Regions from separate parts of the Gryllotalpicola daejeonensis genome, predicted to be linked through region 1. Evidence: predicted binding sites of a transcription regulator. Region 1 holds the regulator's gene; each other region holds the start of a gene.
What was found. The regulator LexA, encoded in region 1, represses DNA repair genes until DNA is damaged. The targets are predictions, from matches to a motif close to TCGAACANNTGTTCGA.
Positions count from the first base shown of each region.

Region 2: the regulator LexA is predicted to act here: its motif matches at 2,321-2,336, upstream of ABD736_RS09535 (HNH endonuclease signature motif containing protein).
Region 3: the regulator LexA is predicted to act here: its motif matches at 2,556-2,571, upstream of ABD736_RS01650 (DUF222 domain-containing protein).

Region 1 covers NZ_BAABBV010000002.1:20,431-25,187, reverse strand. The annotation lists gene hflX (GTPase HflX) at 1-657, shown strand, start outside; gene ABD736_RS12995 (methylenetetrahydrofolate reductase) at 654-1,646, shown strand; gene lexA (transcriptional repressor LexA) at 1,668-2,369, opposite strand; gene ABD736_RS12985 (LysM peptidoglycan-binding domain-containing protein) at 2,598-3,008, shown strand; gene ABD736_RS12980 (histidinol-phosphate transaminase) at 3,050-4,174, shown strand; gene hisB (imidazoleglycerol-phosphate dehydratase HisB) at 4,179-4,757, shown strand, end outside.
Region 2 covers NZ_BAABBV010000001.1:1,950,049-1,954,805, reverse strand. The annotation lists gene ABD736_RS09550 (TetR/AcrR family transcriptional regulator) at 1-174, opposite strand, end outside; gene ABD736_RS09545 (hypothetical protein) at 293-433, shown strand; gene ABD736_RS09540 (hypothetical protein) at 544-804, shown strand; gene ABD736_RS09535 (HNH endonuclease signature motif containing protein) at 931-2,277, opposite strand; gene ABD736_RS09530 (chorismate mutase) at 2,433-2,771, opposite strand; gene ABD736_RS09525 (lactonase family protein) at 2,826-3,899, opposite strand; gene ABD736_RS09520 (adenylosuccinate synthase) at 3,902-4,757, opposite strand, start outside.
Region 3 covers NZ_BAABBV010000001.1:322,102-326,858, forward strand. The annotation lists gene uvrA (excinuclease ABC subunit UvrA) at 1-860, opposite strand, end outside; gene ABD736_RS01650 (DUF222 domain-containing protein) at 977-2,512, opposite strand; gene ABD736_RS01655 (ABC-F family ATP-binding cassette domain-containing protein) at 2,929-4,503, shown strand; gene ABD736_RS01660 (GNAT family N-acetyltransferase) at 4,520-4,757, opposite strand, start outside.

The sequences.
Region 1 (4,757 bases):
TACACCAACGCGGGCAAGTCGAGTCTGCTCAACCGCATCACGCGTGCGGGAGTGCTCGTCGAGAACGCCCTCTTCGCGACGCTGGACTCGACGGTGCGCCGCTCGCAGACACTCGACGGCCGACCGTACACGCTGGCCGACACCGTCGGATTCGTGCGCAACCTTCCCCACCAGCTCGTCGAGGCCTTCCGCTCGACGCTCGAGGAGGTTCAGGACTCCGACGTGATCGTGCACGTCGTCGACGCCTCTCACCCCGACCCGGCGAGCCAGCTGCAGACGGTGCGCGACGTCATCGGCGAGGTGGGTGCGCGAGACATCCCCGAGCTCGTGGTGTTCAACAAATCCGATCTGATCGATGACGACACCCGCCTCGTGCTGCGTGGACTCGTGCCCGGCGCCGTCTTCGCGAGCGCCCGCACCGGCGAGGGTATCGACGAGGTGCTCGCCCGCATCGCGTACCTGATTCCCGACCACTCGGTCCCGATCGAGCTGCTCGTCCCCTACGAGCACGGCGAGATCATCGCGGCGCTCCACGATCACGGCCGCGTGACCTCGCAGAGCTACACCGAGCAGGGCACGCGCATCTCGGCGCTCATCGACCCGAGCCGCGTCGCGCCGTTCGAGCCGTATCGCCTCGAGGCGGCTCCGCGCGCATGAGGAAGGTGCCGTTCTCGTTCGAGCTGCATCCCGCCCGCTCCGAGCACATCGCGAAGCAGCTGCCCGACCGCATCGCGCGCCTCGTCGCCGCGGGGCCCGAATTCGTCTCGGTGACCTACGGCGCGGGCGGTTCGTCGCAAGACGCATCGCTGGACGTGCTGAAGCACGTGATCGAGAACCACCCCGGAGTGCGGACCATGGCGCACCTCACCTGCGTCGGGTCGACGGTGCAGCACGCGCACGAAACCGTGCGGACCTTCATGGATGCCGGCGTGCACAGCTTCCTCGCCGTCCGCGGTGATCTGCCCGTCGGCGCACCTGAGGATGCCTTCCCCGGCGACATCCGCACAGCAGCCGAACTCGTCCAGCTGATCCATGCAGTCCAGAACGAGCGCAGGCCGTGGCGCGAGGTCGCGGTTCCGGGCACGCCGGGAATCACGGTCGACCGCGACGGGCGCGAGCGCGCGGCCATCGCCGTCGCCGCGTTCCCGAACGGACACCCGTCCTCCCGCTCCTGGCAGCAGGACATCGACACGCTGCTCGCCAAGCAAGCTGCCGGCGCCAACCTCGCGATCTGCCAGATGATCTTCCACGCCGAGGACTACTTCCGCATGGTCGACGCCGCGCGCGCCGCCGGTGTCGAGCTGCCGATCCTGCCCGCGATCACGCCCGTGACGACACCGGCGGGACTGGCGCGCAATCTCGAGCTCTCGGGCGAGCAAGCACCGGCCGACTTCGCCGTGGCGCTCGAGGTCGAGCCGACCGAGGCCGGTCGGCGCGAGATCGGCATCGACTTCGCCGCGAAGCTCACCGAGCGCCTCATCGAAGGCGGGGCGCCAGGCATCCATCTGTACACGCGGAACATGCACGAGGTACCCCTCGCCGTGCTTGCGCGCGTCGGCCTCATCGACGACGCGCGCTATGCGCAGTTGATCGCGCCCGAGTTCACGAGCGAGGCGCAGGCCATCGTCGGGGAGCCCGCCTCGTAGGCCCCCCGACGTGCTTGAGCGTCAGACCGCGCGCAGAACGGCGACGACCTTGCCGAGGATGACCGCCTCGTCGCCCACGATCGGCTCGAAGGCCGAGTTGCGCGGCAGCAGCCAGGTGTGGCCGTCACGCTGACGGAACACCTTCACCGTGGCCTCGCCCTCGAGCATCGCGGCCACGATCTCGCCGTTCACGGCGTCCTGCTGCTGGCGCACGACCACCCAGTCGCCGTCGCAGATCGCGGCGTCGATCATCGATTCGCCGGCGACCTTGAGCATGAACAGGTCGCCGTTGCCGACGAGGCGGCGGGGGAGGGGGAACACCTCTTCCACCTGCTGGTCGGCGGTGATGGGGATGCCTGCGGCGATGCGCCCGACGAGGGGAACGAGCATCGCGTCGCCGACGGGCGCCTTGGTCTCGAAGTCGTCGGTCTGCTCGGCCGGTGACGGAGGGTCGATGAGGATCTCGAGCGCGCGTGGCCGATTCGGGTCGCGGCGCAGGTAGCCGGAGAGCTCGAGCTGGTTGAGCTGGTGCGTCACGCTCGACAGTGAGGCGAGACCGACCGCGTCGCCGATCTCGCGCATGCTCGGCGGGTAGCCGCGCGCGGCGAGCGACTTCTTGATCACGTCGAGGATCGCGAGCTGCTTGTCGCTGAGGTTCTTGCGGCGGCGGGTACGGCGCTTCGGTGCAGCGCCGGTGTCGGCGCTGACGGCATCTGTGGTCACGTCAAATCCCCAATGTCAGTGGTCGCTGGTTGCATTTCCACCAGTGAGCCACACACTAGCGACAAACCCCCTCTGTGTAGGGGATTTGTTCGAGCGAGTCGCCGAAACCGGTGGATAAGTTCGTGAATCATGCGGGGCTTGCATCAAGTTTAGATCGAAGATAGGTTCGTAAGCGTCCGAAATATCGAACAGGCGTTCCGAACCAGGTGACGAAGGTTGAGGGTTGAGATGAGCAGCTTCACTGTTCACACGTCCGCGAGGGCAGCGTTCAACGTGCGACGGCCCGTCGGCACGCCGGCGCATCCCGGCCCGGCGGTTCGCTCGCGACTCCGTGTGACCCGGCGCGGCAGGCTCGCGCTGGTCGCGCTGGCGTCGGCGCCTCTGCTGGCCGCCGCGCTCTGGTTCGGCGTCAGCACCGGGGCCGCGTCCGCGCAGGCGCCGTCGGCGGCGACCGCACACGGCAGCGTCGAGCACGTCACTGTCGCGCAAGGTGAGTCGCTGTGGCAGATCGCCGAGCGTGTCGCCCCTCACGCCGACCCGCGTGAAGTGATCGACGCAATCGTTGACATGAACGGGCTGCAGAGCACCGTCGTGACGCCCGGCGAATCGCTCGCGATCCCCGCGCAGTACGCGAGGTAGCTCAAGCGGAGGCCTGTCAAGGCGCCGCCTACGATAGAGGCGTGACGTCTCTCTCAGACCTCCCGATCCGTGACGACCTGCGCGGCCGTGAGCCGTATGGCGCGCCGCAGAAGCATGTCAGGGTCGAGCTGAACGTCAACGAGAACACTCACCCCATCCCCGACGACGTGCAGGCCGACGTGCTCGAGCGGCTCGCGAAGGCTGTGAGCGGCGCGAATCGCTACCCCGACCGCGAGTTCGTCGAGCTGCGCGACGCGCTGGCCGGCTATCTGGGCCACGGCCTGACGCGCGACAACCTCTGGGCGGCGAATGGTTCGAACGAGATCCTGCAGCAGCTGCTCCAGGTGTTCGGTGGCCCGGGCCGCACTGTGCTCGGCTTCGCGCCGACATACTCGATGTATCCGCTGCTTGCCTCCGGCACCGGCACCGAGTGGGTCGCGGGCGACCGAGACGCCGATTATGAGCTGTCGGCTGAGCGAGCCGCCGACTGGGTGCGCCGCACTCAGCCTGACGTGGTGATCCTGTGCTCGCCGAACAACCCCACGGGCACGCCTCTGTCTCTCGACGTCGTCGAGGCGGTCTACGAGGTGGCGCCCGGCATCGTGATCGTCGACGAGGCATATGCCGAGTTCTTCCCGGCCGGTGAGCCGAGTGCGCTCACGCTGCTGCCTGGTCGTGAGCGCCTCGTCGTCTCGCGAACGATGAGCAAGGCGTTCGCCTTCGCGGGCGTCCGACTCGGGTACCTCGCGGCAGACCCCGCCATCGCCGACGCGCTCCGCCTCGTCCGGCTGCCGTACCACCTGTCCGCGCTGACGCAGGCGGCGGCGCTTGGGGCGCTCGCCCACGCGCGCGAGATGCTCGCGATGGTCGACGAGATCAAGGTGCAGCGCGACCGCATCGTCACCGAGTTGACGGCGCTCGGGTTCCACCCCTACCGCACGTGGTCCAACTTCGTCCTCTTCGATCGCGTCGCCAACCCGCGCGAGGTGTTCGACGAGCTGCTGGCGGAGGGCATCATCATCCGTGAGATGGGCATCCCGAACAGCCTCCGCGTCTCCGCGGGAACCGAGTCTGAGACGAGCGAGTTCCTCGACGCGATGGCTCGCTACGTCGAGCGTCACGGCAGCCCGCTCGCGGAAACATCCGAGCGCGCCCCAGTAGGCTGAGCGCATGACCGCAGGCCCCCGCACCGCCTCCATCACGCGAGAGACCAGTGAGTCGCGCATCGAGCTGAGCCTCGACCTCGATGGCACCGGGCGCAGCGACATCCAGAGCGCTGTGCCGTTCTACGACCACCTGCTCACGGCCTTCGCCAAGCACTCGCTCACCGACCTCACCGTTCGCGCGACCGGCGACACCCACATCGACGTCCACCACACCGCCGAAGACACCGGCATCGTCCTCGGTCAGGCGATCCGCCAGGCGCTCGGCGACAAGAGCGGCATCAGCCGGTTCGGCGACGCGCTCGTGCCGCTCGATGATGCGCTCGTGCAGGCGGTCGTCGACATCTCCGGCCGGCCCTACCTCGTCCACTCCGGCGAGCCCGCCGGGTTCGAGCTGCACCTCATCGGCGGCCACTTCACGGGCTCGATGGTCAGGCACGTCTTCGAGGCGATCGCTTTCAACGCGGCTCTCACGGTGCACGTGCGCGTGCTCGACGGGCGTGACCCGCACCACATCGCTGAAGCCGAGTTCAAGGCATTCGCCCGCGCTTTCCGCCAGGCGAAGGCCTTCGACGCCGCGGTCAGC
Region 2 (4,757 bases), on a different contig from region 1:
ATCTCGTCCGGCGAAGTGGCTGTAGACGGTGCGTCGAGTGAGGCCGGCTTGTCGGGCGATCGGATCGAGCGGAGTGTTGCGGTCCTGCATGAGCAGTACGGTCGCCGCGTCGAGAATGGCTTCGCGATTGGCCTCGGCGTCTTTGCGCGGGGCTCGCTTTCTCGGGTCTGGCATGGAGTGACAGTAGTGCATTGCTTCACCGAGGTGTGAAGCATCCGGGCGCGAGCCGGGAACTCGGGGGCGCTGCCTGTGTCTCCGGTTCGGCGGGAGCGCACAGCACTACCATTGCGGAATGACGGACGAACCCGAAGAACGAGAGACCAAGAACGCAGAGGACCAGTCCGAGCAGGCAGCACGTGGTTCCGAAGATCAGGAGCGCCGCATCTCAGCGGCACCGCCGACGGAGGCGATCATCCTGAAGAGCTCCGACTAGGAGTCCGCCAGGATGAGCACATGAGTCGCGTCGACCCTGCTCTCGTTCCTCGCACTGGGGCCAACACAGGTGGGGCCGACCGGCCTGAGATCGTGTGCATCTGCGGTTCCGTGCGGTTCACGCCCGAGATGCGCGCGGCAAACCGCGATCTGACGCTCGCTGGCGCGGTTGTCATCGCGCCAGGCGAAGTGGACGCGCCGATCTCGGAAGCGCAGAGGGCGGCGTTGAGTGCGTTGCACCTGCGCAAGATCGAGATGGCTGACCGCGTTCTTGTCGTCAACCCGGGTGGCTACATCGGGCAGTCGACCCGCAAGGAGATCGCGTACGCAAAGTCCGTTGGAAAGCCGGTCTCGTTCACCCACCCTGCCTGAACAGCGCCGCAGCGCGTAACGCCACGCGGACGGATGAAGCATGCGGTTTGAGTCGGCGCGGATGCCAGGCAATTCTCCTCGCGCTCTCGCCCAGGCCGGCGCGCTACGAGACCGCTCAGAATCGGCCTACGGGCCGGGTGGTTCTTGCGCGCCGGCTTGTGCTCTGAGTCGTGCGGCTGTGCCGTTGCCTGCGGGTGCCCAGTCGATGACCCGGCCGCCGTGGGCGTAGCGCACTTCTGGGGTTCCGCCCGTCATGCGGATCTGCCAGGGCCCGGAGTCGATTTCGTGGTGGTGGAACCAGCACAGGAGCACCCCGTTGTCGAGGTCGGTGTTGCCGCCGTCTTTGTAGCTGATGACGTGGTGGACCTCGCACCACTGCGCCGGGACACTGCACCCCGGGATCACACAGGTGCCGCCGTCCCGCAGGGCGATCGCGCGCCGCTGGCGCCTCGTGAACCCGCGCACGCTGCGCCCGAGGCGCAGCACCTGCCCGTCGTCGCCGAAGATCACCGTCTGGATCCCGCCGGTGCAGGCGGCCTGCTCGGCCTCTGAGACGGGGACGGGTTCGGGGGTGCCGGCGTAGAACGCCAACCCCTCACCCGAATGAAGCTCCTTCACCGTGGTGGAGATCCACACGGTGGGGTGGTCCCCGCCCATCTCCGGCACCTCAGCCGAGCGGGCCTGGGAGGCGCAGATATCCCGGAACAGGTCCGCCCGCTTCTGCCCCGCCGTGCGCGAGTCCTCAGGCGTGACCTCGTCGGCGGGGGCGAAGGTGACGGTCTTCCTCCCCTTCGGGTTGATGAACGCGTCGAACAGCCCCCGTGCGACGGCCGCATGCCCAGCCGGAAGCAGACCGGACACCTTCGCAGCGCCGTCGACGGTCGGGCCGATGGAGAAGTACCGCTGCGCCATCGCCTTCTGCGCCTGATCCTCCACGGCCGTGATATCGAGCAGTGCGGCCTTCTCGGCGGCTCGTGCTTTCACCTCGTCGGCACCGGCCGTGGTGGCCAGCTCGACGAGCTCCGCCTCGACCAGGGCCACCTGAACGGCGTCGGCGCGGCCGAGATCCTTCCCGGCGGCCTTCTGCAACTCCCCACTGATCGCCGCGGCCGCCTCCCGGCCGATGCGCCCGTCCAGAACCGCGGCCTCCACGGCCGGCAGCTTCTTCAACTCGGTCGCCTGGGCGACGAGCTTCTGAGCTTCCTTGCCCGAGGACTTCGTCAGACCCTGGATCGCCCCGGCGGCGGTCTTGAACCCCAACCGGCGCGCCAGGGAGTCCGGCGCCTCGGGGTCCGAGCGGTGCTGCACCTCCCCGGCCACCGCCAGCTCCATCGCATCCAGGTGTCGGTGCACCGCGGCAAGATCCTCCGCCAGCCGCACCAACTGCCCATCCGTCAAAACCGCAGGATCCACCGGCAGCACAGCAGAAAGACGCGCAAGCGCCCCGCACGCGGCAGACCCGACCTTCGACATAGAACAAGACTACGCCAAGCATCCGACAATCGCTAGGAAATAATAGAACACTTATTCACATGTCCGCGGGAAGGGCCAACTTCTCCACACCCAGCCCCACAGCCCGAGGCATCCGTGCGCCCAGCTTGCGCCGCACGCGCCACCAGACCAGCCCGCTACAACTCAGGCGACTCCCGCTCTTCACCCTCGGCGCCCGCGCGAATGTGGTGACGAATCACCTCATTCACGACGAAGTTGAACCACTTCTCGGCGAACTCGGGGTCGAGGTTGCTCTCGAGCGCCAGCTCGCGCAACCGCGCGATCTGCCGATGCTCGCGCTCGGGGTCGGCGGCAGGCAGGCCGAACTCGGCCTTCAGAACGCCGACCTCCTGCGTGAACTTGAACCGCTCGGCGAGCAGGTGAATCAGGGCGGCGTCGATGTTGTCGATGCTCTGACGGATCCGCAGCAGCTTCTGCCACGCAGCCTCAGCGCTGTCGGGTTCGGTGGGGCACATGACTGAAACCCTAGGGCGAAATCAGGGCGACCGGATGCCGCACAGCGCCACCCATCACAGGAAAGCCGGCACCACCGCGGTCGGCGAGCCGGCAGGCACGCGCTGCACGATCTCGCCGGGCACCCCGTCGGCGCCGAGCGCGAACACAGTCACCTCGCCGCCGAGCTGGTTCGCGACGTACAGCCGCGACCCCTGCACGAAGTGGTGACGTGGCCAATCGGCGCCCGATGGCACCGAGGCGACGGGCCGCGGCGCCTCGCCCGCGCCCGGCGCGCCCACGGCGAGCACCGCCACGACATTCGAGCGCCGCACGGTGGCGTACAGCAGCGTCTCGTCGTCAGACAGCGACAGGTGCGCCGCGTACTCCCCCGCCTCGCGCGGCACCGACCGCAACGGCGACGACCCCGCGATCGCATACCGCCCGTCGGCCCCCGGCGCCAGAACGAACACAGAAACCGCGTACTCGCAGATCACATAGAGCCGCCCGTCAGAGGCGGCAGCGACGTGCCGTGGCCCCACCCCATAGGGGAAGACCACCTGGTAGTCGAGCTCGAGCGCCCCCGACGCCGCGTCGAACCGCCACACGCGGGCCAGGTCGAATCCCAGGTCGATCGTGAGCACCCGCCCGTCGGCGAGAAACTGCGTGTAGTGCGCCCTGCTCACGCGCGGGGCATAGTCGGGGCGCGGCGCGACCATCTCGGTCTCGGGCACGCCCGCGTACGGGTCGAGCGCGGCCGAGGCATCCGTTCGCCCCGAAATCGCGCCCGTCTGCGCATCGAGCGCGTACACGAGCACCTCGCCGGAGCCCCAGCACGCGACCACCGCGAAGCGCCCGTCCGGGTCGATCGCGATGTGGCAGGCGGCCTCGCCTGCCGCGACCGGCTCGCCGAGCGGCGCGAGCGCGCCGCCCGTGCCGATTGAGAACGCGCGGAACGTCGCGTCCTTCTCGCCCACGGCATAGAGCACAGGCAGAGACGGATGCTGCGCCACGAAGCTCGGGCTCGGGGTAGCCGCCGCGAGCTTCACCTCGGTCAGCATGCCGTCTGCCTCGACGGAGGCGTGCAGGATGCCTTCGCCGACGCCGTCCATGTCGGGGGTGTAGCCGCCCAGCCAGACCGACGCGGCCACCGTCAGCCGATCAGGTCGTGACGCACGATGATCGCGTCGCGCTCGGGCCCGACCCCGATCGCCGAGATACGGCAGCCCGAGAGTCGCTCGATCGCAAGCACGTAGTCCTGCGCGGTCTGCGGCAGCTCCTCGAAGGTGCGGGCGCCCGAGATGTCTTCGCTCCAGCCCGGGAACTCCTCGTAGATCGGCTTCGCGTGGTGGAAGTCGGACTGCGAGACGGGGACCTCGTCGAAGCGCACGCCGTCCACGTCGTACGCGACGCACACGGGGATCTTCTCGAGCCCGGTGAGCACGTCGAGCTTCGTCAGCACGAGGTCGGTGAGGCCGTTGACGCGCGAGGCGTAGCGCGCGATCGGCGCGTCGTACCAGCCCGGGCGGCGGCGGCGGCCCGTGGTGGTGCCGAACTCGTGGCCGTTCTCGACGAGGAAGTCGCCCCACTCGTCGAACAGCTCGGTCGGGAACGGGCCGGCGCCGACGCGCGTGATGTACGCCTTGGCGATGCCGATGATGCGGGTCAGCTGCGACGGCCCGACGCCCGATCCGGTGGCCGCACCGCCCGCGGTCGCCGACGACGAGGTGACGAACGGATAGGTGCCATGGTCGACGTCGAGCATGGTCGCCTGGCCGCCCTCGAACAGCACGTTCTTGCCAGCGTCGATCGCCTGGGTCAGCTCGAGGCCGGTGTCGGTGACCATCGGCGCGAGGCGCTCGGCATACGACAGCAGCTCGTCGACGACCTCGTCGACCGTGATCGCGCGGCGGTTGTAGACCTTCACCAGCAGCTGGTTCTTCTGGAAGAGCGCCCCTTCGACCTTCTGCCTCAGGATCGACTCGTCGAAGAGGTCCTGCACGCGGATG
Region 3 (4,757 bases), on a different contig from region 1:
CACGCGCCGAACGGGGCGTTGAACGAGAACGTGCGCGGCTCGATCTCGGTGAGCTGAATGGGATGCCCGTTCGGGCACGCCAGCTTCTCGCTGAAGGTCACCCACGCATCGGGTGAGTCGGCCGGCTCGTCGACGAAGTTCACGTCGACGAGGCCGTCAGTGAGGCCGAGGGCGGTCTCGATCGAGTCGGTGAGGCGGCCGAGGATCTCGGGGCCGGCGACGAGCCGGTCGACGATCACCGAGATGTCGTGCTTGTAGGACTTCTTGAGCGTCGGCGGCTCGGTCAGCGAGTGCTGCTCGCCGTCGACGAGCACGCGGGCGAAGCCCTTCGCTGCGAGCTCTTTGAAGAGGTCAACGAACTCGCCCTTCTTCTGCTTCACGACGGGGGCGAGCACCTGGTAGCGGGTGCGCTCGTCGAGCTCCATCAGCTGGTCGGCGATCTGCTGCACGGTCTGGCGCTGGATCTTCTCGCCGCAGACGGGACAGTGGGCGACACCGATGCGCGCCCAGAGCAGGCGCATGTAGTCGTAGATCTCGGTGATGGTGCCGACGGTCGAACGCGGGTTGCGGTTCGTGGACTTTTGATCGATCGACACCGCCGGGCTCAGGCCCTCGATGAAGTCGACGTCGGGACGGTCGACCTGGCCGAGGAACTGGCGGGCGTAGGCCGACAGCGACTCGACGTAGCGGCGCTGGCCCTCGGCGAAGATGGTGTCGAACGCGAGCGAGGACTTGCCGGAGCCGGACAGGCCGGTGAACACGACGAGCGCGTCGCGCGGGATCTCGAGGTCGACGTTGTGCAGGTTGTGCACGCGCGCGCCGCGCACGCTGAGCTTGGCTCGCGAGTCGACCGGGTGCACGTGCCCGAACGCCGCGGAAGTAGTTGGGGACGTCACCTTTCGAGTCTAGATTCGACCACCGACATTGCGCTTTGAGCCCGGCATGTGTGCTCGCCGGCTCCAGGCAGAGTTCTCCGTCATGCGCTGGCTGCCTCTCGGCGTAGTTGGGTTTGGATTCCCGCTTTGGAGTGCAGGCGGATGGGGTCGCGCCCGGGCCACAGCAGCCAGTATTCGGATCCGCGTCGTTCAACTCGTGCTCCGTGGTTGTGGAGCATCAGGTGATGTCGCTTGCAGAACAGGGCGCCGTCGCGGGTTTCAGTCTTGTGATGCGCAGAATGCTCGCCCCATGGGTTGAGGTGGTGGGCTTCCGTGGCCTCTGGTGGCATGAGGCAGTCGGGCCACAGGCACCCGCCGTCGCGTTTGGCCAGGGCGCGCCGCTGGCGGCGGGTGAACAGGCGCTGGTCTTTGCCGACGTCGATGGCCTGGCCGGTCTCGTCGAACAGGATCGGGGTGAACCCGTTCCCGCAGAGCATGCGCAGTGCGTCCGTGGCGGTGATCGGGGACTCGGACCCGTCGATCCACGCGATGCCCTGGTCGGGGCCGGCGCAAGCCAGCCCGAAGGCGGTGCCGGGGCAGCTGCTGTGGTCGCCGGCGGCGTGCAGGGCCAGGATGTTCTGCGCCTTGCGCGCCTTCTGCAGCTCTTTCGTGGTCACCGCGATGGTCACCTGGGGGCGGTGGCGGGCCAGCAGCACGTTGCTCTCGGCCTGGCCGCCGCATTCGACCAGGTCCACGAGCGTGTCGGCCTGCAGCTGCTCGGTGGTGCGCGGGTCCTCGCCGAGTTCGCGGGCGCGTTCGATCGCTGCCTGGTCGCGGAAGCGCGGGCCGCCCAGCCGTGGGGAGAGCATCGTACGGATGGGGCCGTAGAAGCGGGCGTCGGATTCCGGGTCGAGGTCGATGTCGTAGTGCACCATGCCGTTTCGGCGCACGACGCGTGTGAACGACCGCTGCTGTTTGCGCTGCTCGGCCTCACGGGAGGCCGCCAGCGTGTCCAGCGACGCCCGGATGCGCTTGGCGGCGCGGCCGAGGTCTTCCGGGGTCCAGTGCCCCGACCAGCTGTCGCCGATCAGCTCCAGCGCCGCCCGGCGCCACTCCGCCGTCAGCTCGGGAAGGCGCGGGGCGCCCAGCTCGCGCCGGAGCGCGTCGCCCTGGGCGGCGCTCAGCCACCAGTTGCGCACCGCGACGCCGATCGGCGCATCCCACCCGCCGGGCAGCGCGCTCAGCAGCGCAAGCGACCGCTCCCCCGCCGCCACCGACTCGTCACCTGCCTCATGCACCGGCGCTACGGCCTGCGCCGTCTCCAAAAGATCACCGACCCTGATCAGCCGGGCCGCCTCATCACGGCTCACCCCGGTCAGGTTCTGCACCAACCCGAGACCGTCTTTGAAGCCGCGCTGCTGCGCCAGCCCCTCGGTGCCTAGCTCCCGCGCGGACTTGCGGATGATGTCGGCGGCCAGCAGTGCAATGGTCGTGCCGACACGAGCACGGATGCCGCCCAGAACCTGCGTCGCCCGCGCCTCCTCATCGGGCGACAAAACTGCCAGGTCATCGGCACACGGCAACGCCCCGGCGACCATGGCGGCCAGCCGGTCCAGCGAATCCAGCACCGAAGACATGCCACAAGGCTAGAACGCACCCCCGACATTCAAGGCCGGACAGCCGAATGTGTGTACAACTCGTCGCGTCGCCGCCTGTGCACGGCAAGACCCACAGAACGAGAGCTTCGGGCATCCGAGGGCAGGATGCTCGGCACCGGTCATCCGCCCTCCGCTGCGAGGCGCCGTGCGGTCTCCAGCCTGCTCGCGCGATGCACGACCCCCCCGCCAATGCATGCGCTCGACGAAGCATCCATGCCATAATCAACCGTTCCCGCGGATCACCCGCCATGCCAGGGAACAGGCAGAAGGATCAGGAATGACGGACAGCACCGGTTTCGCGACCACTCGCTGACACCGCTGCCTGCCCGCTCTTCGAAAGCACCGAGGCTCCGCCGTGTCGGCGTTCATCTTCGACACGAACCGGAGCCTTTTCCATGCCTTCTTCGCCCTCCGTCGTCCTGAACGACCTCACCTTCGCCTGGCCTGACGGCGAAACCGCCATCGACGGACTCACCGGCACCTTCGGCCGCGGCCGCACCGGCCTCATCGGTGCGAACGGCGCCGGAAAGTCCACGCTGCTGCGCTTGATCGCGGGCCGTCTCACGCCAACGCGCGGCACCGTGAGCATCACGGGAACGGTCGACTATCTGCCGCAGCATTTGACGCTCGATGCGGATGCCACGCTGGCCGACCTGCTCGGGGTGCGCGCCGTCGTCGACGCCGTGCGCGCCGTCACGCAGGGCGACCCCGACCCGGCGAACTTCGACCTCATCGGCACCGACGGCTGGGATGTCGAAGAGCGCGCCGCAGCGGAGCTCGCCGCGGCCGGCCTGCCCAGCGACCTCGACCGCCGTGTCGACGAGCTCTCCGGCGGCGAGGCGATGCTCGCCGGAGTCGTCGGCGTGCGGCTGCGCGGGGCATCCGTCGCCCTGCTCGACGAACCCACCAACAACCTCGACGGCGACGCGCGCGAGCGCCTCTACGACCTCGTGCGCGCATGGCGCGGCGCGCTCATCGTCGTCAGCCACGACACGGCGCTGCTCGAGCTGATGGATGACACGGCCGAGCTGCGCGGTGGCGGGTTGACCGTCTTCGGCGGCCCGTTCAGCGCCTACCGCGCCTGGCTCGAGGAACAGCAGGCGGCGGCGCGACAGGCGCTGGTCACCGCGAAGCAGAAGCTGCGGGCCGAGCAGCGCGACCGCATCAGGGCAGAGGCCAAGGTCGCGCGCAGCGCCGCAGACGGGCGCAAGAAGCGCGCAAACGGCGACTTCGGCAAGGCGATGTTCGACGCGATGAAGAACTCGGGCGAGAAGTCCGGTGCCAAGATCCGTGGGCTGCACGCGGGGCGGGAAGCCGAGGCGAAGGCCGCGGTCGAAGCCGCCGATCTGCTGGTGCGCGACGACGACCGCATCAGCGTCGATCTGCCGGACCCCGGCGTCGCCCGTGGCCGCCGAATCGCCGCGCTTCCGAGCAGCGATGGCCGCGACTACGTGCTACAGGGACCCGAGCGCGTCGCGCTCACCGGACCGAACGGCGTCGGCAAGACGACGATGCTCGAGCGGCTGGTCGGAGGCGAGGGCCTGCTCACCGAGCGCGTCGCGTATCTGCCCCAGCGCATCGACACCCTCGATGAGCACGCCACGGTGCTCGCGAACGTCGCACAGGCTGCGCCGAACACGACGACCGGCGAGCTGCGCAATCGCCTCGCGCGCTTCCTGATCCGCGGCGACGCCGTCGACCGCCCCGTCTCGAGCCTCTCGGGCGGCGAGCGGTTCCGCGTGGGCCTCGCGCGGCTGCTGCTCGCCGACCCACCCGCGCAGCTGCTCGTACTCGACGAGCCGACCAACAACCTCGATCTCGACTCGATCGACCGTCTGGTCGAGGCGCTCACCGCCTACCGCGGCGCGCTGCTCGTCGTGAGCCATGACCGGGGATTCCTGGAGCGGCTGAACCTCGACGTGGAGCTGCGGCTCGAGGCATCCGGTCGCCTCTCACAGCGAGCGACGTGAGCGGCACCGGCAGCGCTCAGTGCAGCGCCGCGGCGAGCTCGCCTGCGGTGAGCGGGCGGAAGGCGTAGACGAGGCGGATCGCACGGGGGTCGGGGTTGCCTGCATCCGGCCCCCGGTGCACCGGCGTCATGCCGAGCTTCTCAGCGACGGCCTTCGACGCGAGGTTGTGCTCGAGCAGGTAGGCGACCACAGGCAGCTCGGGCCGCAGCCGCTCGGCGCGCTCGATGGCGCGTCGGCTGAGCTCGGTGGCGAAT